One region of the Sulfurovum sp. MH2-6 genome, then DNA from elsewhere that is predicted to be linked to it. Evidence: riboswitches for the same ligand, from Rfam matches in the RefSeq annotation. Region 1 holds a riboswitch; each other region holds the start of a gene.
The links. A riboswitch is a leader RNA that binds a small molecule or an ion and turns the genes downstream of it on or off. The one in region 1 is predicted to bind cyclic di-GMP.
Positions count from the first base shown of each region.

Region 2: linked by a shared signal. The riboswitch ahead of AC4JOV_RS01515 (CAP domain-containing protein) and the one ahead of AC4JOV_RS02445 (DUF6701 domain-containing protein) in region 1 are both predicted to bind cyclic di-GMP.
Region 3: linked by a shared signal. The riboswitch ahead of AC4JOV_RS05925 (DUF4382 domain-containing protein) and the one ahead of AC4JOV_RS02445 (DUF6701 domain-containing protein) in region 1 are both predicted to bind cyclic di-GMP.

Region 1 covers NZ_CM178170.1:499,630-509,823, forward strand. Annotated here, with positions in the region: gene AC4JOV_RS02420 (hypothetical protein) at 1-476, opposite strand, end outside; gene AC4JOV_RS02425 (pilus assembly FimT family protein) at 819-1,517, opposite strand; gene AC4JOV_RS02430 (type II secretion system protein) at 1,514-2,002, opposite strand; gene AC4JOV_RS02435 (prepilin-type N-terminal cleavage/methylation domain-containing protein) at 1,999-2,970, opposite strand; gene AC4JOV_RS02440 (type IV pilus modification PilV family protein) at 2,967-3,707, opposite strand; gene AC4JOV_RS02445 (DUF6701 domain-containing protein) at 3,707-7,225, opposite strand; cyclic di-GMP riboswitch class I at 7,450-7,524, opposite strand; gene AC4JOV_RS02450 (outer membrane protein assembly factor BamD) at 7,659-8,312, shown strand; gene lon (endopeptidase La) at 8,454-10,194, shown strand, end outside.
Region 2 covers NZ_CM178170.1:300,050-310,243, forward strand. Annotated here, with positions in the region: gene AC4JOV_RS01480 (YihY family inner membrane protein) at 1-424, opposite strand, end outside; gene AC4JOV_RS01485 (FAD-binding oxidoreductase) at 756-2,147, opposite strand; gene AC4JOV_RS01490 (plasminogen-binding N-terminal domain-containing protein) at 2,221-2,907, opposite strand; gene AC4JOV_RS01495 (peptidoglycan DD-metalloendopeptidase family protein) at 3,073-4,293, shown strand; gene AC4JOV_RS01500 (NUDIX hydrolase) at 4,296-4,862, shown strand; gene AC4JOV_RS01505 (globin domain-containing protein) at 5,146-5,631, opposite strand; gene AC4JOV_RS01510 (carbon-nitrogen hydrolase) at 5,706-6,581, opposite strand; cyclic di-GMP riboswitch class I at 6,646-6,725, shown strand; gene AC4JOV_RS01515 (CAP domain-containing protein) at 6,786-7,418, shown strand; gene AC4JOV_RS01520 (agmatine deiminase family protein) at 7,421-8,434, opposite strand; gene AC4JOV_RS01525 (hypothetical protein) at 8,434-8,571, opposite strand; gene AC4JOV_RS01530 (alanine racemase) at 8,624-9,631, shown strand; gene AC4JOV_RS01535 (hypothetical protein) at 9,650-9,862, opposite strand; gene AC4JOV_RS01540 (ATP-grasp domain-containing protein) at 10,064-10,194, shown strand, end outside.
Region 3 covers NZ_CM178170.1:1,162,924-1,173,117, forward strand. Annotated here, with positions in the region: gene AC4JOV_RS05895 (type IV pilus twitching motility protein PilT) at 1-363, opposite strand, end outside; gene AC4JOV_RS05900 (hypothetical protein) at 639-977, opposite strand; gene AC4JOV_RS05905 (LemA family protein) at 1,189-1,734, opposite strand; gene AC4JOV_RS05910 (PAS domain-containing protein) at 1,805-2,368, opposite strand; gene AC4JOV_RS05915 (hypothetical protein) at 2,535-2,999, shown strand; gene AC4JOV_RS05920 (5'-nucleotidase) at 3,011-3,895, shown strand; cyclic di-GMP riboswitch class I at 4,052-4,126, shown strand; cyclic di-GMP riboswitch class I at 4,201-4,275, shown strand; gene AC4JOV_RS05925 (DUF4382 domain-containing protein) at 4,416-5,279, shown strand; gene AC4JOV_RS05930 (MarC family protein) at 5,433-6,251, shown strand; gene AC4JOV_RS05935 (DUF58 domain-containing protein) at 6,303-7,130, opposite strand; gene AC4JOV_RS05940 (AAA family ATPase) at 7,130-8,077, opposite strand; gene AC4JOV_RS05945 (BatD family protein) at 8,070-9,206, opposite strand; gene AC4JOV_RS05950 (VWA domain-containing protein) at 9,187-10,194, opposite strand, start outside.

The sequences.
Region 1 (10,194 bases):
AGATCGCCGTGTTTATGGTAGATCGAGTGAGATTCATAGGGGACATAATCGGGCATCTCATAGCGCAGGGCATCATGCAAGATCGTTGTATCGATCAACCAGTCCAACTCCAAGCCCAGTTTTCCCAGCGATTCGGTATCTTCGTAAACACACTCGCCCGAAGCAATTCGGGAGATATCATCGATACCGCAATCAAACTCCGGATCGAGGGGAACAATGTCCAACAAGGCATTGGTAGCAAAGATGAGTCCTACCTCTGATAGATCCTCGCCGCTCTGATTGATAATAGGAACGGTTCGTTTATGAAAGTAGGGGATATTATCGAGCGGTTGCTCCATGATCTCTCCATAGCAGAGATCATCCGCATTGTCCACAACGGGCATTGATTTGGCTGCCATAACTCCGGTAGAGAGACCCACTAAAGCCATTGCTATAATGGCAAAAAATCCCTTTTTCGATCCTCCCAAACTTTTCATCTCTCCCTCTCTTTCTTATATTCATATAGATAGCAGAAACGTTACTTGAAAGATAGTCTCTGCTGATAAAATTGTGTTGGTATAATGAGGGGTTTACAGCAACTTTTTATATCAGCATACCTGCTAGCCGATACCCCTCCTCCTGCTGTCAATGATGAAACTTCTGTCCCATCTTCAAATGCACTTCTCCCTGATCATTTCAAAGAGTAAAGATATTCCCATTTTTCTATTTGGTAGACTCTTTTTTATCCACACCTCATAGATGGGATAAAAAGTATGGACAGATCCATACTTATATAATGATATTAAATTGTAACTTAATCAAGGGTAAATAGAACAAGATCAGGAAGCTTCCTGTCCTACGATATAGGCATATCCAGTTTCAGGTTCAATATTGATCTGAAAGCTGTCCCCATCCGAAAGGGTGAAGGTAAAGGTACATCTCTGGTCGGCATACCCTTCATAGTCGACAGCATTGGCATTGGTAAACTTTGATCCATGAAAAGGTCTTCCCAGGTGGTCAAAGGCGATATGGGCAGCATCATCAGTGTTATCATCGTCACAGGAGTTCGTTATCGTATCGATACCGAATTTATAGGTCAGGAAGATATCTTCACTGACGGTACCGTCTCCTCCTTCGGGGCAAATAGATCCATTTTGCCAGAAAATGGGTTTGCCGGTGACCGGATCGATCGCTGCCTCCGTTTTTGCAAAAGAGGCATTGGTAGAGCCTGTCATATCATTATCGCTTCCTATCATGTAGAACTTAACCGTATTCCCTGAGCAGCTGCCAAATGTAATGTGCCAGAAACGGCGCTGCCAGAGTTCGTTGTCAAAACGCTGTTTATAGTCATTGAGTGCCAGGTGCTGTGTATAACGGATCTGGGAGAGGATATGATCGGCTGCCTCCTGTCTCATATCACGGTCCATTCTAGGCATTGCCATTGCTGCGAGTATCCCCAGAACAACGATGACGATCACAAGCTCTATCATCGTAAAAGCATTTTTTTCAGTATGCGTTTTTTGGTTAAAGTATTTCATATCTTTTGCAGAGTCCTTCTATGGTATGTGATCCATGGCGAGCCGGCGATATTGCTTTGGATGATATCTTTGTACTCGACATAGACATCGACAATAATGTTCAGTTCGTTATTTCCGGTACTTGGATTGTCCAGTTCACTTGTATCTTTGCAGGCTTGTATATCACCATCGGCACCGATATAGGCGATATGCGTACTTACCTTGTAGCCTTCACCTGTGTTCCCCGGATCGTTCGATCCGACAGTGGCATTGATATCGGTAATGCATTGCCCTGTTGTGTTCCTATCATTGGCAGTCACTGTCATAATGGCAAGTTCCGTATAGCTTTTTGCCAAAAGGATCGCCTGCTCTTTGTTGTACTGGGTTGTTGTCTCTTTGACGATCTTCCCCGAAAGGCTCATGACATAGATGGCAATACTGGACATCAGTACTATCAGGAAAATCGCTGTGATTAAGGAAAATGCTTCTCTGTGGTTTCTTATCATCGGATCACCGCCTTCTCTTTACAACTGTTGATCGTAAGGTCTCCCCCGATATTTTCTCGTTGACAAATTTTCAAACGAATAGAGCTTCCGCTTCCGGTAAAGTTAAAGACACTGACGTTTCTGATCAGGACCTGACTTTTTCCATTGTCATAATTTTCATCCTCCCATGGCTGATAGTCATAGTAGAGTCTGAGATCCCATAGACCCGCTTCGTCGCCTTCACCTAAATTGATATCTTCAAATCCGCGGTCTTTCAACTCTGCAGCAGTGAGCTCCACAGGTACGACAGCATAGGCTGTCCAGGCAAGCTTGTAGTGCTCTTTGACGGTTCTGCTGACTCCGGTAAGCCTACTCTCAAGATTTAAAACGGTATCTCCAGTTTGTCCCGATACCGGATGTATGTTTTCCGCACTGACGCCACCGGCATACCCTACCGTATCGGCATCAAAGGTATCGGGGAAGAGGATCGCACTGTCACCAAGCCCAGAATTACCTGAAGAGAGTTCACTGATAATGCTTCCCAAAGCACCCAATCTTGATCCAGGTGTGGAGAGGGCATCCTTTGTGCTCGCTGTCACATCGGCATAGCCGCTCCAGGCAGGCCGTCTTTTCTCTCCGGTTGTAGGGGATGTGGCGACGGCACTGAAGCCATCATTATCATAGGCTATCCACTCAAGAATATTATGTGTCGTATCCCCTGCCGGGATACTCTCTATAGGAAGAAAGTTTGCATTGTCTTGTCTGGCTATCACGGTTCGAGGGATGCTGTAGGCGAGTCTGTTGACCAGTTGCGTGATCGCCAGTTCGGTTTTCACACTGCTTCTGTGTACGGCTCTCTGCATGATATAACTCTCATAGACCTGAACAATGATCTGCGAACCGATCGATGCGACGATCCCGAGTACGACGATGACAAATACCAGCTCGATCAAAGAGAAGGCTTTTTTATGTCGAATAGAATGTATCATGGAAATACCACCTGATTGAGTTTATAGGTACCGATATTGCAGGAAAAAGCATTGAGGACGATATTTTTCTGCAACTCCTCCTCCGGGCTATTGGTTTGAAGCCTCACTTGAACCTGTTTGATATTGGAGTCGGTTGCGACAGTGTTATTGAAAGGGGTGTTGTAGGTGAGGGTATCGCTTGTACCTGCATAGGTGCTTCCCCCCGGCGTATCATTCAGGTAGTTGACGGTAACTGCAACGGTGATCTGTTTGTCGACGACATCACCGATCAAGGTCGAGGTAGGGTCTTCATCTATTAATGCGGTGGTGGCATTAGTGATAAAGTCATCAATATCATCCGTATCTCCGGCATCCGAGCCTAAGTTTATGGGTGCTGTGGCATTGATCTCTCCTCCCAGTGAATCAAAAAAACGTCTGCTACTGGAACTGGGTGTACCTGCTCTTCTCCCCGTCGGTATCGCTCCAACCATCTGCTGGTCCAGATCATCATTTCCGTTCACAGAAACCAGTATAGAGGCGGTGCGTGTGCTGTCCGTGTTGCCTTCATCCCATTGATGTGTCAATATCATTCCTATCTCCGCAGAGGCAGAGGCGATCGCTTCCTGCTGTAGTGCCACATAACTACTTTGTGTTGCAGTAGAGATCAGCATCGGTGCTGACATCAGTACGATACCCAGGATAACGATCGCAAAGATCAACTCGATCATCGCAACGGCTCTTCTCATTTTTCTTTTCATTACCAGTTCAACCTTTTCGTTTTGGTAGTACTTGCATTGACATCAAGTACATGACCCGTCTCCCCGACACCTGCCCATCCGGAGTCACCGGTAAAGCGTACTTTGTAGAATGGATCGGGAGGCAGAGTCGGGCTGTTTGCATTATAGATCATCCATGAATGCGTAGTGGTAGGCGTTGATGTGTTGAGGAATATATCAAATATCGCCGTAGTTGACCCGCTGGTTCTCTCTACCTGGATACTACTGTCTTGCGCATCTGCAATGATATTGACATCTGTATCTACCGTGGCACTGCCGTTACCCAGTGAAAGGGTCGGAGGATTCTCAAGTGTGATACTGCCGTCTCCAGTGTTTTCATTGTGATCAAGCGAGAGCCACCAGTTATTTAGATTGGTTTGACCTGTAAGCTGTATGGAGTCAGGGAAGAAGGTACAAGTAGGGAATATATCACAGTATACAAGCGCAGTGATCGGTGTCGTTGCCTCTGTCCCTTTTACGTCATAAAAGTCTTTGGAAGCCTTGGCACGCCCGAAGTAGAAGGTGGCATTTCTCTCATCCGTCTCTACGCCTGTTCCAATGATAACGGCCGTTTTCCCGGAAGCGGTATAGGTAGAGGCTACAGAGATATTTACATCACTCTCGGGAACCCTGAATGGATTAAGAGGCTGGTTGTTGTATCTCTGATAATTGAACATCAATCTATGACTCAGGTTGCTGTCGTTCCATGTGATGTTACGAGTACCGTTTGCCTCACCCTCACCTCCAAATCCAAGCAGCAGTTCATTCGGAATATCGTGGATAAGTGTATCATTGTTGAGCGGGTGTTTATTGGCGAGTGACGGGTTCCACTCTGTGACATTGAGGTCAACACTGACAGGGTTTTCATAGAAAAGCTCTCCCTCTCTGAAGTTTCTTGTGACATTCCCCTCGGCGTTCAGTGCACTGATCGTTACATCCATATGTGCAGACATATTGAGGTCGTTGGAGAGATAGGTGAAGTTGCCGTCGTTGTGGTTTCTCAGTACGATATTGTCCACACTGAAGTGGTGTGGGATGAAGGTAACCATATCATAGGTACAGATATAGGTATGCGCACGGCTCGTGTTACAATCCATAGGCGTGTCATCATTGTCTACTGCCGCCCACTCCTTATCATAGATGTTCAGCATGATGGTCCCCACATCCGTATAGGATACAGCTACGGTCTCATCCGGGTTGGGCGCACTGGATGGTCCAGAGAGGTTCTGACTTGAAAGTCCTCCCACCATAAATCCTATCTGAGTAGTATTGAGCGTAGCGTTACCTTCCAGTACCTCTTCCGTATCGGGTTGACCATTTTTAAAATATCTGATCTCCACGGACTCAAGATCACTGTTGTAGTTGTGATCATTCACGGTATAGTCCGAGACTACAGCATCTGTCGGGATCGCTGACCCGTTTGTATGGATACCGTCATCAGGGTATCTTGCTATGAGTGAAAGGGGATACTCCTTACCTGCTCTCAGCAGGTCCGGGGCATCAGGGGAGGTCATCCCCGTATCCATATGGTCCGGACGGATGGCAAAGTTGTCTGTGGTGCATGAAGGCTGGATGTTGAAGGTACACATATAACATCCCAGTTGATTCACATAGATGCTGTCTGTTGCCGGGTCATATGTGGGATCACTCGGATCAGCAAATCCGTTATTGGCTGAATCACATGGTTTTCCCCCATCCATCCCGCATCGGTCCCAGGCATCCTGTCCAAAGGCAGTTTTATACTGAACCTCGGAGTTCACACACTGCGCAAGTCTGGCAAAGTTACCGGTGGTACTACTGTTTGCCAGACAGTTCTGCCCTTCGACACTCAGAGAGTTTGGATCGACAAAGATCAACCGCATTCTGGATGCTTTTGAGACGGAGGTCGGTACGATCATCGGATTCTGTGCAGAGATAGTATCGGGCAGTATGTCAAGGACGAGCTGCTGCCCTGTATTGGGGTTGATGATATTGTCTATTGTCAACGAACAAGTATCATCGGACATATAGGGTACGATGGAGTAGGGGATCCCTGTAAGTGTTTCATACGGGACAGCTTCTCCCGCAAGATTGAGGTGTACACCGGTGACCTCTCTGCTTGGCATCCCGGCAACCATCGTCTGGATATATTTGAGCGAACCCTCTACATCTGCAGCATGTGCATTATAGGTGGAGGCATTGCTCCCATCGATAGGGGTATCTATCAGGTCTGCACTCGATGTGACTGTTACACCCCCCTCACTGGTCCCGTTACATTCATAGATACGGCCTTTATGGTGGAATCCCAGTGCGGTGTAGTAGTCACCGAACATTGCAATACCATCTATCCTAGGGGTATTGTAGGTGCCGCTGTCATGGAGGAGTACCTCTATATTGTTTACCAGGTTGTGATCGATATGAATGGCATACCCTTGCGTATAAGATCCATACTCTGTAGCATGTGAGATATCGTTACAGTCATCTCCCACTGCCCCTCCTGATGTGGAGCCGATATAGTCACAAGAACCGGCTTTTGTTTCCGGGGCATACATCTTATAGAGTTTTATATCACTCAGTACAGTCGTTGCATTGTACTCTCTGACCGCTACATACGCTTCACATCCACTTCCATAGTAGAAGTTACCTTTCATTTCACAGGTGCTGTTATAGTCTACTGTACGTAATGGGGTCATATCCGTATAACATAGATGTTCGGCAGTATCTTTTTCATTTGTTATACCAGTCGTCTCCGTAAAGGTATTGTCACTCGGATGCACATCCGGCAGTGCGCTCTCCACTGTTATGGTATTTGTCACCACTCCTGAGTTAGGCTGCGCAGATGGTGCACGGACATGCAGCCTGAAGATAGAAATCTCTCCTGTATCAAGTTCTCCATCCAGTGTACACTTTACGATACCGTAAGCTAATCCCGTAGTAAGATTATTTTCACCTCTACAGTCCCATTCGCTTGTAAGGCCATTGGTCATATCCAGATCAACCGACATACCATCCGGCAGTGTATCGGTGAGATTTACATCTGTGGCATTTTGATTTCCGATATTACTTACACTCACCGTATAGTAAAAACGATCATAGATCAGAGCCTCTTCAACATTTGCTATTTTTGTTACTTTCAGGTCATTCCCCTCTGACGGATCATTCGGTGTAAATCGAGCAGAAATATTATATGCATTCGCAACATTCTCACTGTCCCCTTCCAGGTAGATAAAATATTTCCCTGCCAAAGTTGAGGGAATGGTAAGGAGTGTTGAAGCATTATTCCCTATAGACCCGGATGCAATCGTAGGACAGAAAGGGTTTCTCAGCTCAGAGTAATTTAAAATTTTATTTGTATTGTTATGGATGGTGACTTCTAGCGTTCCATTGGCGGGAACATCAAACGAGTAGTAGTCTCTATCTCCCGAACTACTGGAACCTTGAACTAATCCGGTATAGATTCCGAATGCAAGTACCGGTTCGGCTTCACTACAACCATTGTTCGGTTCTGTTTCTGCATACAAGATACCCCCAAAGAGTATGAGGATGCCTGAGACTAAAGAAATAAAACTCCCTTTCACTCTACGAAAAGGTAATAAAATCAAAAAAAATCTTTTAATGATATAGGTCAGATACTGCATGGAACCTCCTTTCCAACCGCTTCTTATTATTATACTAAAAAATATAATAAAAAGCTACAAAAGAGACCAAACACATTAATGTAAAATAAATAACCAATTTACTTCTATTAAGCAACCCGGCTGTCTACAAGAGACCCGTGGCTTTCCGTCCCTATCTCGCAATAGGTTTGGCCTACAATTGTTTAATGATGGCATAAGGTTACTTAATTCTTTCTAATGTAAATAATGGATTGGAATCTCTCGAAGCTAATACGCTTTTTACGTATTTTGAGCTATGATATTGAGAGTTAAAGAACTTCACAGGGAGTGATGATAGATGTTACAGATGATGAAAACAGTTTTTATAGGAGTATTTATCTCCTTTTTTCTTGTAGGGTGCGGAAGCGATGAGAGTACAGTCGAAGAGTTCAATAAGCCGGCGCTCTACTGGTATCAGAAGATAGCAAAGAGTATCTCCGGCGGGTATATGGACAAAGCTGATGCTTACTATGTCTCGCTCAAAAGTGAACATATGCGTTCCCCTATGATGCCGTCTGCGATCATTATGCTTGCGCATGCGCATATGAGCCAGGAGGAGTATCTGCTTGCCAACTTCTATCTGGATGAGTATAACAAACGTTTCGGGGCAGGCAGCAATCGTGAATATATCGAGTTTTTGAAGATCAAGGCCTCTTTTTTGGGGATTAAGGATGTTTACAAGGATCAGAAGTTGATACAGGATACCATCCTTAATGCAAAGATCTTTCTCAGCCGTTATCCCGGGTCGGACTATCATCCTTTGATAGAGACGATGCTCGTCAGGCTCTATATGACACAGTATCTTCTCAATGAAAATATTGCAGCACTCTATGAACGTACAGGCAAAGAGAAAGCGGCAAAGATATACAGGGATAAAAACAGAGATTCTGTGATTCAGCAGAGTGATATCACCCCTCCTGAACAGGGGATCGTAGGTCGTGTTTTTGACTAACGTGAGGTAGCAGTCGGTTGAAAACCGTTAATCTTTTTGCGGTAGCCTAAGTGAAAATAGTAGAAACACGCTATCAGTTTGATATAGTCTGGTAGACATTTACAGAAGAAATTTTATGGAAATAACAAAGGAAATATTAGTATGCAATTAAGTGATTATGATGCATTTCCCACACAGTTGCCTGTGGTCGTAGAAGACGAACTCTTTCTCTACCCGTTTATGATCAGTCCTATTTTTCTGAGTAATCAGAAAGATATCGATGCCGCTACCATGGCGATGGAGAATAACTCTCTGCTCTTTGTCACCTCTTCAGTGAGCGGTAAAGAGGGAGAAAGAGATTTTGATGCGATGTATAAAGTAGGGGTTGTAGGCTCCATTATGCGTAAAGTGCACCTGCCTGACGGGAGGGTAAAGATACTCTTTCAGGGGCTTTCCCGTGCAAAGATCGTCGAGGGCACCGAGGGAGAGATCAATCAGGCGATGATCGATACAGTAGAGCTGGAACCCTATAATGAACTGAAAACCAATGCACTGATGGATATACTCAGAACCAAGATCAAAAAACTCTCTTCTCTTAACAGTAATATCCCGGCTGACCTTTTGCGTACGATAGAGGAGAACGATGAGCCTAACCGTATCGCCGATCTTGTCTCTTCCATGTTGAAGCTGGATAAAGAGGTGGCCTACAGACTCTATATCGAACTGAATATCGAGAAACGTCTGCTTGCACTGATCGATGTGATCACTTCCGAGATCGAAGCAGCGAAGATCCAGAAAGAGATTCGTACGAAAGTACACAGTAAGATAGAACAGACCAATAAAGAGTACTTCCTCAAAGAACAGCTCAAAGAGATCCAGCAGGAGCTTGGTATCGATACGCAGCGTGAAGAGGAGATCGCCAACTTCAGGGAAAAGATCGAAGCACTGAAGCCCCACATGCATGAAGATGCCTATAAGGAGATCAGTAAGCAGTTGGAGCGTTTTGCACGTATGCATCCGGAATCTGCGGATGCCAATGTACTGCAAAGCTATCTGGAGTGGGTACTTGACCTGCCGTTTGGCAAATATACCAAAGAGAACCTCAGTGTAGAGAAGGTAGCGCAAGAGCTGGACAAGGATCACTACTCACTAGAAAAACCCAAAGAGCGTATCGTCGAGTTTTTCTCGGTACGAGAGCTTGCATCCTTAAGAGGGATGAAGCAAAAAGAGACCAGCGGGGCGATACTCTGTTTTGCAGGACCTCCGGGTGTGGGTAAAACGTCATTGGCAAACTCAATTGCTACGGCTTTGGGTAGACCGCTGGTCCGTATCGCTTTGGGTGGTCTGGAAGATGTGAATGAGCTTCGAGGTCATAGACGTACCTATGTCGGCGCGATGCCGGGCCGTCTTGTGCAGGGATTGATCGAAGGTAAAAGTATGGACCCGGTGATCGTACTGGATGAGATCGATAAAGTAGGGCGTTCTATGAGAGGGGATCCGACTGCGGCACTGCTTGAGATACTTGACCCTGAGCAGAATGTAAAGTACCGTGATTACTACCTGAACTTCAATATCGACCTAAGCAAGGCGATCTTTATCGCTACGGCCAATGAAGTAGGGCGTATCCCTGCACCGCTGCGTGACAGGATGGAGTTCATAGGATTGAACTCCTATACTCCAAGAGAGAAGTTTGAGATTGCAAGACGTTATTTGATCCCTCAGGAGATCAAAAAACATGCATTGAGAAACAATGAAGTCTCTATCAGCGATAAGGCATTGAAACTGCTTATCAGTGATTACACAAGGGAAGCAGGGGTAAGAAACCTTCGAAGACGTGTGGCTGACCTTATGCGTAAGAGTGCGAGAAAACTTCTTGAAGACCGTAGCTTGGACAAAGTTTCAA
Region 2 (10,194 bases), 200 kb from region 1:
GTATTATGATCAGAAGCAGGCTGTAGGTTCTCAACGCGCTGAACAGACCACGGTTATCTACTCCGAAGATATCATTGACGATATAGTCATAGTTCTTAAAGAAAAGTATAGCCGCTACGGTGACATAGAGTACGCCGACATATCCAAGCTTGTAGGAGTTCTCCATAAAGGTGTTGATATAGTTCATCACCTCTTGTGAGTTTGTGGGCAGGAGGTTGCGAAAGATCAGTTCTTTCATCTGTGCATGGACGGTATCAAAGATCGGCATGGTGGTAAAGAACCACAGCATGATAACCAGCAGAGGAATGATGGAAAAGAGTGTACTCCAGCTGAGGCTGGAAGCGTAGTGGCCGATCTTGTCATCAAAAAGGTCTGTAAAGAAGTCCCGCAGGAAGATATAGTAGTGTTGCAAAAGGGATCTCATGGGAGATCCCTTTTAATGAATAGTGAATAGTGAGGAGGTAGCAAGTAGCAGGTAGCAAGTAGCAGTGAAGAGAGGAGTGTCGGCAGGCACCCTGAAAGAAGTGCCCTTGGGGTGCATTGTAAAATAATGCTTTTATTGGTCATGAAGTGATTCATTTTTTACTCCTCAATCAATACCTGTTCATGTTGACTTAACACTTCTCACCCTTCGACAAGCTCAGGGCGAACGATAAAACTAAAAACTCGCAACTCATCACTTTTCACCCCAAGGGCACTTGTCACTTCGTTCGGGCGCATTCTTCACTCTTCATTTTAAAAAGGCAAACGCCTTTTTAATTCGGCAGTGCCATTTTCCCCGGGTTGAGGATATTGTTCGGATCAAATGCATTTTTGAGATCTTTAAAGAGCTGTATCTCCTCTTCATTGAAGGCGATATTCATAAACGGTGCTTTGGCTGTACCGATACCGTGTTCACCACTGAGGGTACCGCCCATCTCTACGACCAACTCGAAGATCTCCTGGATACAGTGATGCCCCTCTTCAAGCTGTTTGGGATCATTTCCGTCCTCTACCATGACGTTGACATGGATATTTCCGTCTCCTGCATGACCGAAACAGGGGACCTTGAAGCCGTATTTATGACCGATCTCATAGATACGTTTCAAGGCTTCGGGCAGCATACTTCTCGGCACAGAGATATCTTCATTCAGTTTTTTGTTGCCGTAGATAGTGATCACAGGGGAAGCATTACGTCTGGCAACCCAAAGTTCGTCTCTCTCCTCGGCAGTATGTGCCACGATGAAATCCTGCGCACCGTTCTCTTTAAAGGATTTTTCAAGGGTAGCCAGCTGAAACGCTACCTCTTCAGGTACGTTCCCGTCGACATCACCGATAAGCAGCCCGCCTGCATCTTCAGGCAATTCAATACCGAGTTTCTCTTTGAGTGCCTGTACGACCAGGTCATCCATAAACTCCATTGCTACGGGGTTTGCACCTGCAGCCAGTGACTTGAATACGGCGTTCATTGCATCTTCGACAGAAGGGAAGATACCCATATAGGCTTTGGTGTATTTCGGTTTAGGAATCAGCTTGAGTGTGATCTCTGTGATGACAGCCAACGTTCCTTCACTGGCGATCAAGATACCCGCGATGTTGTACCCTGCCACGTCTTTGATCGTACGCTTCCCTGCCCGAATGACATCTCCATTCGGACGTACCGCACGTAGTGCCATCACATAGTCTTTTGTGATCCCGTATTTGGCTGCACGCATACCGCCGGCATTTTCACTTACATTTCCACCGAGTGTCGAGTAGGCTTCGCTGGCAGGATCAGGCGGATAGAAGAGTCCCACCTCTTCAGCCGCTTTTTGAAGATCCATGTTGACCACACCCGGCTGTACAACGGCAACCATATTTTCCATATCGATCTCTAGGATCTTGTTCATATGTTTTTCCATAGCCAAGGTGATCCCGCCGTTTGTCGGAAGTGCCCCACCGGTAAATCCTGAACCCGCACCGCGCGGAGTGATCACGATCCCGTGTTCATTACAGTAAGCCAGGATATCGCTGACATCCTCTTCATTGCGGGGGAATACCACTGCATCAGGTTCAAAACGCGTACGTGTGGCATCGTACGAATACGCGATAAGGTGTGCTTTGTCAGAGTAGACATTCTCTTTGCCTAGCATCTGTTCAAAAGTTTTGATATGTTTTGCGTCCAGCATAAAACTCCTTTTTAAGTCTATCAAACGATTTAATAGTCATATAGTGTACCGCTGAGCGGCTATCTCTTTACTTCTAGAGCTGATCCATCATTTTATAGTAGTCTTTTTTGTTATCGTCACTGTTAAACCAACCGGATTCTATCTTGTCAAGGCGTGAAAAGAAAGGGAATTGCCCTTTTTTAGGTAAATTGTCTAACTTTTTTTGGTTGATGATCTTTTGGGATACAGGATCGAGCAGTACTGCTGTACCGTTACGTACGATAACTACAAGTCCGACCTGGTAGGCTTTTGCAAATTCTGCAAGATTCTTTTTACTTGGTATCGTCTCTCCTTCCGTTGAGAGGAAAAGGGCATAAAGATCCGGATGTATCCAGTTCTTATGATACTCTTTTGTGATCTTTGTATAGGTCTCTGCATCAGGTGCCAAGAGCAGTACATTTTGGTACATGTATCCGCCTATCACCTTATCTCCTCTTTTTACCGGTGTTTTAATCGTCGGCAGTTGTTCATGATCAATGACACTATGAGAGAGTGATTTTGCAGAACCGTTTTGGTTTGTCTGAATGACATAGCTTGTAATAGCCTGGGCATTTTTCCCATAACTGTGTATGACGACACCGCTCATTCCATTGAGTGGGAAAGCTTTGCTCAACTTGAGCTCTTTCTGATCAACCTTCTCTACTGTGGTATGAAGGGTAGAAGGGAAAAAACTGGCAAAAAGCGGTATAGAAAACAGAGTAACAAGAGCGAACTTACGCATAGCGATCCTTTTGTGGATAATATTAGTTTGATTATACAGATAAATGAGTAAAAGTTCCATAATCAATGCGTAGTGACCTTAACTAATTTCAGTTATAATAATGCCGAATAAATGGAGGCTTAGAAAGTATGAGAAGAAATAGAATGAACCACATTGAGGCGCCAAATGTCACTCTTTAAAAGTATTGTAATGATACTTTTTGCAGTGACCTCTTTGTTTGGAGCAAAAGTGACGCAGCAGAGTTGGGAAAGAGGGCAGACTTTTTCAAACTACTTGGAAGAACATAATATTTCAAATAACCTTTTGAACCAAATCTCGAAGGAAGACCAAAAATTCCTCACAGAGATACAGAGTAATGCTGAGTATTACGAGTTGATCGATGCAGACAATACGCTGATACAGGCTCTGATACCTATCAACCAAGAGATGCAGATCCATCTTTACAAAAACGGCAAGAGCGATGAATATGGGTTTGATATCATCCCGATAGTCTATGAAGAGAGTGAATATTTTGCAAAAGTTGAGATCAATTCTAATCCTTACACCGATACGCTTAAAACGATCAATCAACCAAAAGTAGCCAAAAGAGTAGGGCAGGTGCTCAAAAATACGATCGATACAAGATCTTTGGCAAAAGGCGATCAGCTAGCGTTTAACTATAAGCAGCGTACCAGACTGGGGGAAGTGTATGATATGCCGGATATAGAGGTAGTAAAGCTTACCACAAGGGGTAAAACGAAATTTATCTATGCGGATGAAGACGGAGACGGGCATCTTGAAGGAGCGAACCGTACCAGTTTTACCAAAGAGGGAGATTTTATACACCTGGTGCCTTTCAGGGATCGATCCAAAAGACTCGGTATGCCGCTCAGGCATATACGTATTACCTCTAGGTTTACCTACCGAAGATGGCATCCGATCCTGAAGCGCTATCGTCCGCACCACGGAACAGATTTTGGGGCAAGACGCGGGACCCCGCTGTTGGCAGTCTATGACGGGAAGGTAACGTATGCCGGATGGATGGGAGGATACGGTAAAGTGGTGAAGATCAGACACCCGAGAGGTTATGAATCACTCTACGCACACCAGAGTCGTATCCATGTACGCAGAGGACAACAGGTCAAAAAGGGGCAGATCATCGGCTATGTAGGGAATACCGGTAGAAGTACGGGACCGCATTTGCATTTTGGACTTAAGAAGAGCGGAAGATGGGTAGATCCTATGAAGCATCTCAAGCGGGCCTCTTTAAACAAGAAGAAGTTTAATAAGATCGTGATCAAAGATGCCAAACTACGTAAGGAGAAGCTGGTCAACCTGATCGATACAAACAGCAGTTCTTATATCTGGAGTGCACCCGACAGACAAAATATGAGGATCGGTGGATAACGATGGAAAATGAGATCAAGTCTTTCCGGCTAAACCCCCTTGAAGATCCAAAGTTCATCACTACCTCTTTAGCTACCTATCAGCAAAACGGTATGGCAAAAAGTTGGGAGATTGTAGAGGCACATGACAGTGTCGCGATACTGATCTACCATAAAACAAAGGATGCCTTTGTCTTGGTGAAGCAGTTCAGACCGGCAGTCTATCTCAATAATAACGAAGGACTCACGATCGAACTCTGTGCAGGCATCGTAGATAAAAATCTCTCATTGATGCATATCGCAGCCGAGGAGATAGAAGAGGAGTGCGGTTACCGGGTATCTGTAGACCGGTTGGAAAAGATCACCTCTTTTTATACTTCAGTAGGGTTTGCAGGGAGTAAACAGATGCTCTACTATACAGAAGTTGATGAGAGTATGAAGGTCTCTGAAGGGGGAGGCGTGGATGATGAACAGATCGAAGTTCTCTATCTGCCGACAGCAGAGGCGAAGTCATTTATATTTGATGAAGCAGTCGCAAAAACTCCCGGGCTTATGTTTGCATTTATGTGGTGGTTTGAAAATAAAAAGTAGGGAGCAGGGAGTAGGTAGTAAGGAGTAAGTTTGGTAAGCATTTTTTTAAAATGCTTTTATTTTAAGGTTTTGTTCAAGTAGTCTATGAAAAATTGCTACCTGCTACCTGCTACCTGCTACCTGCTACCTGCTACCTGCTACCTGCTACCTGCTACCTGCTACCTGCTACCTGCTACCTGCTACCTGTGCCTACACGGCTTCACTTCGCTACGACCGTTCCGGTTCCAAAGCTACAAACGTGAAGCAGTTCACGTTTGCTTTACGCTCCTCATCTGCTACCTGCTTAGTTGTCCTGGACGGCCTGTGTATAGGCAGCATAAAAATGGCTGCCGTCTGTGAAGCTGTTGACCGTCAGTTTGGAAAAGGCTTCAAGGTATTTCCAGAAGTTCTCTTTGAGCTCTTGGGGGATATCCGTTTCACGCAGTACTGTCTCCATGCATCCAAGCCACTCATAGCGGCTTTTTTCATAGATGGAAAACTCATCATGCAGGCGAATCATATATTCGTTGAGGTCTTTCCCCTCTGATTCTATATGCACGTTCGGTCCGCCACAGAGCTGGATAAAAAAGCGTGCATTTCTCTCTTTGACCTTTTCAAACTCCTCTTCATCCTGAGGAAAGAAGTTGGCGATAGAACTCTCATAGATCTCATCATAAAAACGGTACATCAGGTCTTTCATACCTTCATATCCCAATGCTTCGTAAAATGCCGGATCAGGCATTTTAAAGTGTACAGGTGCACCTTTCTCAACAGGGGTTACATCATACATCTTATCTCTCCGAGTGTAAAATTTGGGATATTGTATCAAATTATCATAAAGGGCACCTCCCAAAACCCAGATAATTACTCGTCGCAGTAACGTCTGAGCAGGCAGTGGTAAGATTCGATACGTCTGTCACGCAGGAACGGCCATATATCCCGTACTTCTTTGGTACGGGTATGGTCGATATCCGCGTAGAGTATCTCTTCATCTTCGCTTCCTGCCTGTGCCAGTATCTCTCCCTGAGCTCCGGCGATAAAAGAGTGGCCCCAGAAACGTATGCCGTCCATCACGCCGGAACTGTCAGCTTCAAACCCTACACGGTTGCACGAAAGAACCGGAATACCGTTGGCAATAGCATGAGAACGCTGGATCGTGATCCAGCTCTCTACCTGCCGTGCCTTCTCCTCGCTACTGTCCGCATCGAACCATCCGATAGCTGTCGGATAGATAAGCACTTCAGCACCGCGAAGCGTCATGGCTCTTGCAGCTTCCGGGTACCACTGGTCCCAGCAGATGAGCACTCCCAGCCTGCCTACGGATGTATCGATGGGTTCAAACCCGAGGTCTCCGGGTGTAAAGTAGAACTTTTCATAAAAGCCCGGGTCATCAGGGATATGCATCTTGCGGTATTTCCCCGCAACAGTACCATCTTTTTCAAAGACCACGGCCGTGTTGTGATAGAGACCTGCGGTACGCTTTTCAAACAGTGAGGTGACAAGTACGACACGATTCCTTTTTGCAATCTCAGACCAGAAAGCGATATCCTGTTCAAAGTGGGCAGCATAGTCAAAAAATTTGGTATCTTCACTTTGGCAGAAATACTCATTCTGGTGAAGTTCCTGCAGCACTATCAGTTCTGCTCCATTTTTTGCAGCCTCTTCTATCTTCGAGGCAGTAGCGTTGATGGTTTCGGTTTTATTGCCATAAAATTTCTGTTGGATAAGTGCTGTTTTCATGGTAGAAATTTTAGCATAATTTTATTTTTTATTAAACCGTATTTTTATATAGTTATAGCAAGGAAATGTTAAAAGCCAAACATATCGTGAGATATGGACGGAAAGCCAATGGGTCTTAAGGATTAAGATAGCCAGGTTGCACATTCTTAGCTGCATGTAACTTTTGCTTTTCCTCATTATTTTTTATCTTCAAAGGAAAAGTATATGAAGAGTACCGCTATTGCTGCACTGTTGTCAGCTACACTATTTATCTTTACGGGATGTGGTTCGAGTAAGGTTGCACATACCAGTATCGTGAAGAGTGAAAAGAGTTATCTTTCGCAGACGAACAGTATGAAGAAAAAACGAGCGCACGCTTCCCCCTCTTTTATCACCAAATCAGAGCAAAAAGAGTTCCTCGCCCGGATCAATAAAGTCCGTTCAGAGAGAAGGTCTTGCGGTAGGTATGGTCGCATGGGACCGGTACAACCGCTGGTCTGGAGTGACAGGCTCTATGAGGCTGCGTATGAACACAGCTATGATATGGCCAAGAGCAGCCACTTCAGCCATGATGGATCAGGTACCAGAAACGATAGGGCAGCTGTTGATATGAGGCTAGGACGCGGGAGTAATTTGAGAGAGCGTATGCATTACTCTGACTATAGATGGCGTGCCATCGGTGAAAATATTGCTGCAGGGCAAAAAACGACACAAGCAGCAATGGATGCATGGCTTCGCAGTGATGAACACTGTAAAAATCTTATGAGTGAGCACTTTACAGAGGTAGGTATGGCTTACTATCCTTCAACGGATCAGTACCAGACCTACTGGGCTCAGAACTTCGGGCGCAGTCTGTAGCCTTAGTAGGCCACCTGCATCGTAGAACAGTGAAGGCTGCCTCCCTGTTCTATCAATTTGAGACAATTGATCGGAATGATCTCTTTGTCCGGAAACTCTGCTGCAAATACCTCATGGGCAATTTTATCCTGCGGTGTACCGTATGTCGGGTAGATGAGTGCCTCGTTTGTGATCAGAAAGTTTGCATAGGTAGCCGGTAAACGACGCCCCTCTTCATCATAAATCGCGTCAGACATCGGAAGCGCTACCAGGTTGTAAGGTTTTCCGTCAACCATTGTAAATCTCTGCAGTTGTTCTTCCATCTTTTTGAGTGCATCATAGTGTTCATCACTCTGATCCTCACACTTGACATACATGATCGTATCACGCTTGACAAAACGTGCAAGTGTATCGATGTGAGAGTCGGTATCATCTCCCGAGAGATACCCATGGTCAAGCCACAAGACTCTTGAAGCACCGAGGGTCTCCTGAAGTTTTGCTTCCACCTCTTCTTTACTTAACCCGCCGTTTCTGTTTGGGTTGCAGAGGCATTCAGAGGTAGTAAGGATCGTCCCCTCTCCATCACTCTCGAGTGAACCGCCCTCAAGAACAAAGGCGATCGTCTCAAGCGGTGTAGTGCCCATATAACCCATCTTGTGAAGTACTTTGTTGACACTGTTGTCAAGCGATGCTTCAAACTTTCCTCCCCATCCGTCAAAAGTGAAGTCGAGCAGTTTGAGCTCATCCTCTTCTCTGATGGAGAGATATCCGTAGTCGCGTATCCAGGTATCATTTGTCGGTATCTCGATAAATGTCATGTTGCGTGTCGAGCAGAACATATCGGATATCTCCTGCTTGTCTTGACAGATAATGTATACAGGCTGTGCGTAGGCAATGGCCTGTGCGATACGGATAAACGGGCTGAGCGCCTCGTTTAAACTCTTTTCATTTTCTGGATCATACCAGTCTGTTCCTTTATGGGGGAACGACAGGAGTACAAGCTTTTGTCTTTCCCACTCTGCAACCATATGTTTCATCAGTCTAGATCGCACCTTTCATTTTGTTTTCCGTTGTTGGCATCTTTGATCGTTTTTTTTAACTCTTTGACAAGCGCAAAAAGGACCACTGCGGTTAAGATAAAACCGATAATTTTGAGAATTGTCATCCAATCCATTTTTTACCTTTATTTAGGGGTGATTTTTGTCTATTTGGGGTATAATTCCTTCATGGCATATATAACGATCAGTAGACAAAATTTTTATCATAATCTTAACCAAATCACGCTAAAAACCGGCTCTAAAGAGAAAATAGCCATTGTACTGAAAGACAATGCCTATGGACACGGTCTCAAATTGATAGCTACACTGGCCAGTGAGTACGGTATCAAACATGCTGTGGTTCGTGATTACACGGAAGCTAAAGAGGTCAAAGAGTTCTTTGAGAGTGTCGTCGTACTCGCCGGAGAGAGCAGGGTGGATGAGGTCTGCAGTTTTGCGATCAACAGTATCGAACAGTTATCCGGTATAGAGAAAGGATGCCGTATAGAGCTTAAAGTCGATACCGGTATGCACCGTAATGGTGTTGCTCTCAGCGAACTGGATGAAGCGCTGGACATAATCACGGAAAAGGGTTTGAACCTGGTGGGTGTGATGACCCATTTCAAGTCTGCAGATGAACTCGGATCAGACTACTTTTGGCAGAAGAAGTACTTTGGACTGGTGAAGCAGAGCGTTAAAGCACGCGGTTTTGAGAGTGTACGGTTTCACTCGCATAACTCTGCAGCGATCCTGCGTACAAGAAGTTTTGATGATGATATGGTACGTGTGGGTATCGCCGCCTACGGATATGATGAACTTCCTGAGGGGTTTGACAGGACAGATCTCAAGCCGGTGCTGAGACTTTATGCAAAAAAAGTTGCCACAAGAGTGCTCAAAGCAGGCCAGAGAGTAGGGTACGGCGGCAGCTATACCGCTCCAAGAGACATGGTGGTTTCCACCTATAATATCGGCTATGGTGACGGATGGCTGAGAGCCAGTGACAAGGCAGCTTACCGGACGAGTGAAGGCTTGGAAGTACTTGGCCGGGTATCCATGGACCTGATAAGTTTTGAGAGTGAAAAAGAGTCACTATGCATTATGGATGATGCACAAAAAGCAGCACAACACTTTGGGACGATCTCTTATGAGATCACGACGGCACTCTCCTCTGATATACCAAGGGAACTGATAGAGTAATCTGTCTCTCCGAACCGCTTATTGGTGGATGACTCTAATGAGATCATTATTTTCATCCACAATTTGAAAGATATGTTTGTCTCCCGCTTCCTGATGATAGGTGACTTCACTGTTTTGCGCATCATCCAGCACCACTTTGATTGTTGCCTTCCGGTCTTCTGTCTTCACATCAAAAGAGATGATCTCTACTGCTGAAACGACTACCCCATCTTCTAATTTTTTCAAAATCATCTTTTCTCCTTTTCACTCAACATTTACTTATGGTACTTAAAATAACTTTGTAAATTCATTAAGTTGATGATGTGTTTCCCGCTGTTTGGCACGTTTACGCTAAGGAGACTTTTCATCTTTTTGTGAGTATAATGTATTCATCATATTTAGTTAGTTTAATCTTTCTTTTAGAGGGTTAAACATTGTTTGGAAGGGAAGTGCATGGCAAAAAAACATATTTTATTTATCAATGGTATCCCTGATGATGGTGCACTTAAAATTGATCAAATTCACAAAAACGGAAACATTAAATGGAGTGGAAGCGGTAGTGCCAATTTAATCAATTTTTTAAA
Region 3 (10,194 bases), 660 kb from region 1:
TGCAAGCTCTTTCAGGACTTCGGGAAGTCTCAGCTCTTCAAACGAGAGGATTTCCATTGGAATGAGACGGAAAACGATGCTCATCCCGTCAATATGATAGAAAAAGTTGACACGGAAGTGGCTCTCTTCATCAAATGTATAGTTTAGATCAAGTTCTTTGGTCTCTTGTAACGTTTTAAAATTTTCTTCTGAGAGGATAGATCTTGCGATATTTTCTATATCTTCAACGGTACATATTTTTGTATCTAAGCTTAAGAGTTCACCATCTTTTCTGAAGTGGACTTTTGAACCGGATTTCAGGTGGAGATCACTGCCATGATTGTCAATTAAAAATCTGAGATATTGATCTAAATTTGTTTTCATCTTTTCATCCTTCCATACTGCATTCATCTAATGATAGCTTATATAGAAAGAATTTGCAATAGTCTGCAAAATGAAAAGGTAGGGAGATTACGATCTTAAGTATCGAATTATGGTTTTGTTACGTTGGTAGTCGTCTCAATAACATTTTTTAAAAGGAGGAAGAATAAAAAGTCTTCGATACCTAAGATGTACGAAAATTATAACAATTTAAGATAAAATTTGTCTTAATTAAAATAACTTTTTTTGATTTTTTTTATAATTTATTGAAATTTATTTTAGATAAGCCAGTGTGAAAGGTTGAATATGTCCCTATTTACAGGCATTGCACGCCATCCGTTGGCTTCAAGGTACATCATCTTATCGCCGAAATATCCTACGATATACTGCTCTTTATAGATAGCAAATGCACCGATGGAAAAGGTTTCAAAGATCTTTTCAAAGTTACTTGGCAGTTCATAATGATAAAAATCCATACTGTGAAGTGCAATGATCGCGCTGTGAAGGTAATCATTGTTTAACATTTTACTGCTGACATTGTAGTAGCCGGGGTAGGTGATCTGTGGAGATTCCAGTAGATCATTAACGTAAAGTTTTTCTTTTTTATTTCTATACATAACCGGAAGTATAAATGAAAAAATACAAACAGGGCTAAAATATTTCAAATTGACATATTAAATCAGGTTTTGATCACTGTTTACAGTGATAGATGAGAGTTGGTTGGATTGAGCATTTACTGCTCTGTTCAATGGTGATAGCTATGTTTCTGCATATAAAGTAAAACACCCCGGTAAACGCAGGGTGATTACATAAAACCGTTGCAGGGTTCTAGAGATCTATTTTAGGCATTTTTTTCACTGCCTCTGCTTCACTTTCATCCAGTTCAAAATAGTCACGTTCTGTGAAGTTGAATTTTTGAGCGATATAAAGATCGGGGAATGAGTGTACTTTGGTATTGTAGTCACGTACAATAGCATTGTAGTAGCGTCTGGCATTCTGTATCGTATCTTCTATCTGGCTCAGCTGGCTTTGGAGCTCAAGGAAGTTGGTGTTTGCTTTAAGATCCGGGTATGCTTCTGCCAGAGCAAAGAGTCTGCCTAAAGTCCCTGTGAGCATATTCGCCGCAGCAGCCTTCTCTTCCATACTTCTTGCATCAAGTCCCTGTTGTCTGGCCTGAATGACTTTTTCAAGCGTTTCCGCCTCATACTCTTTGTATCCCCGGACCGTATCAACCAATGCAGGGATAAGATTATAACGTCGCTTGAGCTGTACATCGATATCTGACCATGCAGCATTGATACCAGCTCTAAGAGAGATAAATTTGTTGTAGATGATAATGAGATAAACACCTACAACCGCTATTATAAGTAACACAATATTCCCGAAACTCATTCTACCCTCCTGTATATAGTGTAACTTATTGTACTATCTCTTAGCTTTTTTCTTAACCAAAAAGCTTTTTCATGGCTGTAAAGAAGACTTTGAAAAGTCCTTTATTACCAACCAGGTCATTGATATACTCATCATAGGACACTCCTTTCTCTTCGAGGAAACCTACGAGATACTTCTCTGCACCCTCCATACCTGACTGTGCCTCGATCTCAAGCAGTTTATCGTAAAGGGGTTCGATTTTTTTGATCACATCGTTAGATGCAGCTTTTCTAAAGGCAGTATACCCGGTGATCTGATTGGTGAGTTTATCCTTTTTGGACTCAAACTCCGTGATGACCCAGTAGTATCTTCCGTCCTTTGCCAAGTTTTTTACAACAGCCATAATAGGTTGTCCATTTTGTATACGGTCCCACATTACTTTAAAGATCACTCTAGGCATATCTGGGTGACGAATCATATTGTGAGGTTGACCGATCAGTTCGGCTTCTTTATATCCGGAGATCTCTACAAAGTAGTCATTACCATAGGTGATCACACCTCTTGGGTCGGTTTTACTTACGATATATCTTTTCGGATCTAGCATGATCTGTTCATTTTTCGGGGTAGGGCTATGCATCTGTTTTTCCTTCTAAAATTAGCTGTTTTTGAGAAGCGCATTATACTTGAAAGTTATTTAAGTTAAACAATATGAATTATTAAATTTTGTTATTTAACAAAATTCATGCTGCCTGGTGGACTATTTATGATAAAATTTCATCAAGATGATTCTCAGGAGGAATGTTATGGGCAATAAAGATGCGTTTATCAATGAACTGAAAGAGTTCAATGTACATCATGATCACAGATTAAGAGTGATGGAGAATGCAGTGAAGGGTTTACTGCCGGAAGAAGAGGCCTGTGTGAAGCTTTTTGATTGTCCGATCCACAAATGGATGGCAGAGAGAAAACCCCTGCTTAACAAACTCTATGGTAGTGAGAATATTAGAGTCCTGGAGGCACGTCATGCAGAGTGGCATGAACAAAGTGACAAAATATGTGGGATACTTTCGTCAAAAAATGAGAATAAAGGCGGATTGCTGGGTAAGGTGTTTGGAAAAAAACAGGAGATGAACGAAGGCGAGCTGGATAAGGCTATGTCTTATGTGGCTGATTTAAAAGAACTTACCAATACGATCGATTCTACCTTTGGGCGCATGATCAAAAGAGCCAATGCGATTCAGAACGATATGTTCGAAAAGAACGAATAAAAGTGTAAATAATGGCCTATGATCTAAAAGATAAATTGGTGATTGCGATCTCTTCAAGAGCACTGTTTGATCTTGAAAAAGAGAATCGTATCTTTGATGAAGAGGGCCTTGAAGCCTACTATGATTATCAGCTGAAGCATGAAGAGACTCCCTTGGAAGTGGGTACGGCATTCCGTTTTGTCAAAAACCTGCTGGCGATCAATAAAAGTTTTGATGACAAGTTGATCGAAGTGATCATCCTCTCAAGAAATAATGCTGCTACCGGACTTCGTATCGGGCGTTCTATCGCACACTATCAACTGGAGATAGAACGCAGCGGCTGGACAGCGGGAACCTCAGTCGCCAAATATCTTGATGCATTTAAGGTCGACCTTTTCCTCTCTGCGCATCCTGCGGATGTGCAGGATGCGATCAATGCAGATGTCGCTGCCGCAACGATACTTCCTCACAAACCAACGGTCGATGTTGAATCGGATATGGTAAAGATCGCTTTTGACGGAGATGCTGTGATCTTCGGTGACGAGAGTGAGAGAATCTATCAGGAGAAAGGTCTGGAAGCCTTCCTCGCACATGAACGTGATAATGCTAAAAATCCACTGAGTAAAGGTCCCTTCTTCAAGTTTCTGAAGGTCATCTCGGATATCCAGGATAGATTTCCGATGGAGAAGTCTCCGATCCGTACGGCACTGGTCACTGCACGTAACTTCTCCACCCATGAGAGGGTGCTTCGTACACTTGATGCCTGGGGTGTACGTGTCGATGAAGCGTTTTTTCAGGGAGGGGTACAGAAGTATGAAGTGATCAAGGCGTTCGGCGCGGATATCTTTTTTGATGACCAGGATACACACTTGAAGTATACGGCAAAGGATACCCCCCTCGGCAAAAGTTCCCTATAGGTGTTAACCGGACACCTACTCAAGAAGTTTCAGTCAGGAAGTCAATTTATATATAAAATAATATGAATTTATTTTTATTTTACATTTGCTTTATTAAACCTTAAGAATAATACCCCTATAATTAAAACGTTATTAAATATTTGAGTTTTTAAATATTATTTGTTGTGCCAAACTTGTTGTGAAGCAAGGACGGAAAGCCACGGGTCTCCAGCAGACAGCCGGGTTGCCAAATACTTCTTGAGGAAGAGAGTATTCTTTCGTTTTTTGTTTTCTCCTGTTTTCCATTTCACATTTAGTATTTATTCAGTTTGTTGTGCCAAACTTGTTGCGAAACAAGGACGGAAAGCCACGGGTCTCCAGCAGACAGCCGGGTTGCCAAAGTGAATTTTACGCTTCGTTTGTACAACAAAAAAAGCCCTCTTTATTGTGAGTAAGCTATCTACTTCCTTATAGAAGCACGATATGGTTTACGTTGAGACAATTCAGATGGTATGTAAATTTGTTATAAAGGAAATAGGGAATGAAACAACTTATAGCTGCTTTAGGCTTATCTTTAAGTGTGATACTCTCTGGATGTGGAGGAGGTAGTACCTCAGATTCGGATATGGCGACAGTTACAATGAGCGTGACTGATGCACCTGTCGATGATGAAAATGTTTTGGGTGTCTATGTGACATTTATCGGTCTTCAATATCAATATGCTGACAGCAATGAGAGCTGGAAAGAGGTAGATTTCAACGAAACTACGATTGATCTTTTGAGCCTTCAGGACGGAAACACGTCAATGCTTAACAAAGTTGAGCTTCCGGCTGGTGTGATCGATCATGTACGTTTCAAGCTTGATACAGAAAAATGTTATGTAGAGACACTTGGCGGAAGAGCATATATGAAGGTTCCAAGCGGTGATCAAACAGGTTTCAAAGCGATCGGTAGCTTTACGATCCCGGCAGGTGGTACTGTAAATGTGACAGCAGACTTTGATCTTAGAAAATCTGTCAATATGAATGCAAACGGATATAGCTTGAGACCAACAATCAAGATCGTTGACAATATCCAGGTTGGAGAGATCAACGGTACAGTAACTGCAGATATCAATGAAACTTCTCAGGCAATTCTTTATGCCTATGCAAATGATACGTGGGATGACAATGAAACAAATGCCACAAACAACTTCTCAAATGCTGTACTTAGTACAGATGCGACTGATGGTGACTTCACCTTGCCTTGGTTGACGACTGGTACATATGACCTTGTATTGGTAGAAAACAATGTTAACGGTGAGTTTGAAACTGTTCTAGGCTTTATCAATAATGTTGGTGTAGAAGCGGATACAACAACAACGATAGATATCAATGATACAACACTAGAACCATATCTCCTATAGTCATTAATTTTTTGAATATCTCCTTATCCTCCTCTTTTGAGGGGGAGTTTTTCTTACTTACTTTACGTATTTCAATTCTCTATCTTTACCTGATACTTTTACTTATAGTAAACTGATGGCATTTTTTGATGTATATTACAGTGCGATCTAAGTATGGCATGGGTAACAGTATTTTGGATCCCTAAGCATATCGAAGTACTTTACGGCGTATCCTTTTCAAAGGCTACTATCTGTACCGTAACAGATAGGGTAGCAGATATCGGGTTTATACACTTCATTTGGCTACCGATTAAAAAGCGAATACTATATATTTTTTTCGATAAATTATGCTATATTCCTGAAATGGAAAATTTTTTTGCCGAATGTCTCAAACATACCATTTCTTTTTTCGCAATAATTGATCCGATTGGTGTGAGTGCAGTGATGCTTTCACTTTTAGGGGAAAATATAAATAAACAAACTATTTCTATGGTCTCCAGACGAGTAAGTATTACGATAGTGATAGCATTTTTTGTCGTACTTATAAGTGGTAATTTTATCCTCAACCTTTTTCATATCGATACAAATTCTATAAAGGTCATTGGTGGAATAGTATTGGTTTTAACAGCCCTGGCGATGATCCAATCTGATCAAGATTCAATGAATCAGAAACTGACGAATGGAAAGCGCAATTTAGAGTTGGCAATAATTCCTATTGCAATTCCTATAACATTTGGACCCGGTATCTTTTCAGCTATTATTATCGTCAGAGATCAGGTACAAAACATGGGCCAACTTCTTGCAATAGTCGCTGCATTTTTAGTCAATGCTTTGATTGTTTATATCGTTTTTAAAAATTCTATTCATATAAAATCTTATCTTGGGGAGACAGGTCAAAGCATTATTACAAAACTTATGGGCTTGATAGTTGGAGCGATCGCCGTACAATTTATAATATCAGGAAGTGTCGCACTTGTTAAGAGTTACCTGTAACATGGTTAAATGTCATTTTAAACCATGGGCCGATTCTGCTACTGCAAAACGTTAAACAAATAATCTAACCAGTTTTTCCACAGGATCTTCATCCGTGTAGATCGTTGTATGTCTGATGTTGTATTGCATAAAATGTGTTTGCATCGCTTCATCATGTGCGTTGAGCATGGTCAGATAGTTTTGGATACCCGAAGTACCAAAATCGGTATGAAGGCTTTTTGTGCTTTTAGGGTCATCCAGTATCACTTCTCCCAGCTTTTGAGGCTTCTCTTCTTCCCTGTGCCGTACGATAATGGCGATCACTTCGTGTTTCTGTGCGAGCAGTGAGAGGTCAATAGGCTCCAGGAAATCTCCTATCATAAAGAGTAGGGAGCGTTTATGAATATGGCTAGAGAGTGTCTGGATAGCTTTTTTGTAGTCCAGTGAGGTATGCAGTATCTCTTGTTCATAGAGCGCTTTGGAGAAGTACTCTATATGGTAGAGCTGTTTCGTCGGAGGCGTAAGGGTATAGTGATCGGTATAAAAATTAAACCCGGTAAAAAGATCATTGTTGTGATGGACAGAGTAGCCAAGGAGCGTAGCGATCTCCGTGAGGGTATGTTGTTTAAGGTTATCCTCGCCAAAGTAGAGACTGCCGTCCATCATCGCTGCAACAACGACTGAGAGTTCCCGGTTCGCATGAAGCTCTTTGATATAGGGACGCCCCAGTTTAGCCGTGATGGTCCAGTTGATCTTTCTGACATCATCGCCGACCTGGTACTCTCTCAGTTCACTGAAGTCATAGCCTTCTCCATGCATCTTGGAGAGGTTGTTGCCCGCAAGCAGGGTGTAGACCTGGTATCTGGCTTTGAGCTGCAGGGTTTTAAGTGCGAGTGACATTACGGTACAGGTACTTCTTTGACAATTTTGGAGATGATCTCATCCGGGTTGATCCCCTTTGCTCTGGCCTCATAGTTGAGTACGAGACGGTGACGCAGCACATCATGCAGTACGAAGCCGATATCGGCAGGTGTGACGTGGTCATTTCCTCTGAGAAATGCTTTGGCCTTTGCCGCCTTATAGAGGTCTATCGAGGCTCTGGGGCTGGCACCGTACATTAGGTCATTTTGAATACTCTCAAGACCGAATCTTTCCGGTTCTCTGGTTGCTGTAATCAGCTGTACGATATAACGCTCCACCTCTTCATCAACATGGAGAGTGCTCACTTCGTCTCTGAGTGCCTGAAGCGCTTCTTTGTTAAGCACAGTTTCTACCGTCTCAAAACTTTTAGTTGCAGCCTTTCGCATAATGGTCAGCTCATCCTCTTCACTGTTGTGCGTGACGACCAACTTCATCATAAACCTGTCCAGCTGTGCTTCAGGCAGTGCGTAGACTCCCTCCTGTTCGATAGGGTTTTGTGTTGCCATGACCATGAAGGGAGGTTCGATCCTGAAGGTCTCATCGCCGATGGTTACCTGGCGTTCCTGCATCACTTCAAGGAGGGCAGACTGTACCTTGGAAGGAGCACGGTTGATCTCGTCTGCCAAGAGCAGATTTGTAAAGAGCGGTCCTTTTTTGATACCGAAGTCATTGGTCTGGGGATTATAGATCTGTGCACCAATGATATCCGAGGGAAGCAGGTCCGGGGTGAACTGTATGCGTTTGCTCTCAAGTCCGAGCGCCTTGGAGAGTGCATTGATCGTTGTTGTCTTTGCAAGCCCGGGGACACCTTCAACCAGGATATGCCCGTCACTAAGCAGTCCGATCAGCAAACCGTCTATCATCTGCTCCTGGCCGATAACGGCTTTGGAGAGTTCTTTTTTGAGTGCCTCTATTTTCTTATGCATTGAGTTCCTTTTTTATCGCTTTAAGGTTAAGCGGTTTTTTTCCATAGATATGTGCTTCAAGTTTCTCTATCGCCGGAGCAAACTTTTTACTATCTTCTGCAATGAGCAGGGTAAGCAGTGCTTTGGGATCACTGGTTTGGTTTATCTGTTGTATAAGAGGATCCTCCTTGATCTTCTCTTTTTTGTACCATTGTACACTCTTGGCGGTGAAAAAACCTGAGAGAAAGACCGCCATATAACCAAGCAGTGTACCGATCCAGGACCAGTCAGTGGCTTTTATCGGTGCAGGAGAGTCAACTTTATCCAGAAGTGTGGCATGTGCGACAGGCGTAATCTTGAATTCTTCTTTTGGTACGGTCAGTATATAGCTTGTTTGTGTCTTAGGATTAAAGGCTCGGATGTTGATCTCATCAAAAGTAAAGCTTTGCTCTGCACTTATGGCCATGGGATAGGTGACAGTGTTATCGGTATGTTTGGCACTGCGTATGGTTTTTACCTCCGGGGTCTCTTTAAAGAGTGTATACTCTTTTGTGGAGAGAAAGCTGTTTTCAAGTATCGGAGGGTAGCCTCTCCCTTTTATCTCTACAGTGAAGGGGATCGGTTCATAGGCATTGGCTTGATGCGTTTTTAGCTCATGCGTCAGCGTAAAATCTCCTATCAGCTGTGTCCCCTCGGGAAGCGGCTTAACAGCCAGCTTCAAAGGCGCTAATGCAATGGGAGTATCAGTCGTCGTAATACCCTTTACGTTATCCCTATCCCCGGAAAAACTATAGGCAACATCCTCTTTGGTCGTCACCTTTTGGATCAGTTCAAAACCGATCTCTATCTCGCCGCTTTTGAGCGGATAGAGAAGGTAGGTATAGTGGATCTGTGCATTTTGGTAGCTGTCTTCCTCTTTTACATCCAATCGGTGGAACTCATACGCTTCACTCTCTGTCAGTGTAAAATCAAAGAACATCACTTTAGCGTAGTCTGTCTGTTTGATATCAAAAGTGAGAACCACAGCTTCTTTGACAAAAACCCTCTCTTTGTCAAGCGATGCATTTGTAGTAAACCCATTTCCGTAGAGTAGGCTAATACTAAAAAATATAAATATTGATATTGTATGTTTACCAAGGCTGTTTTTCATGGATATATCCCTTGTTGATCATTTCATAAATCTTTGAACTAAGCGGTTGTTCCTGTTTGCTCTGTTTATCTTCAATCAGTTTCATCTTCTCTCTGTTATTGAGTTTCTGTTCACTGCCGCCGCTCCCCGAACCGCTGCTGGGCTGGTCTTCACTGCGTCTCTCTTTGCTCTCATCTTGTTCTTTTTCTTCAGAGTTGGAACCGGAGCTGTTTTGTGACTTGGGATGGGCAATGCCCAGAGATGCTTTCTTCTCCTGAAGCAGGGCGATCAAGGCCAGGTTGGCTCTGGCATCATCATCTTCTCCCAACTGTAATGCCTGAGTGTAGTATCGCTTGGCCTTCTCATAGGAGTGGAGTTTGGCATGTGCATTGGCGATATTGTAGTAGAGCATCTGTTTTACCTGAGGAGAGGTAGAACGGATACTTTGATAGATTTTGATCGCACGCTTATACTCTCCAAGTCGGTAATAGCTGTTTGCCAATGCTACCTGGCTTTGCAGGGTTATGGTTCTGAGACTACCCAGTATCTCTTTTGTACGGTTGTACTCCTCTTTTTCATAAGCATTATAGGCACGCTCCAGTGTGAAGAGATCAAAGAATGAGGCGTTTGCCTGAGAACCGAACAGCGCAGCAAGTAGTATAAGGTACTTCACTCCGCGTGTATGAACCAGTAAAAAGAGTAGAAGTGCGACAAGGAGAGGGAGAGGATAGAGCTCCAGGTAGGAGTGGCTCATCTTGCTGATCTCCTGTTTCTCTGCATCGACTGCATCAAGCGCCTCTTGTAACGCATCTGCAGTCGCTTCAGGCGAACCTTTCGGTGTGATATAAGTGCCACTGTTTTCTGCAGCTACGCGCTTAAGCAGTGGATTGATCCGTGAGACTACAAGGTTTCCTTCCTTGTTTTTTAGATAACTTCCATCAGATTTCGAGATCGTTGAACCTCTGGTGGTACCCATCGCCAGGACAATCGGACGGATACCGTTCTCTTC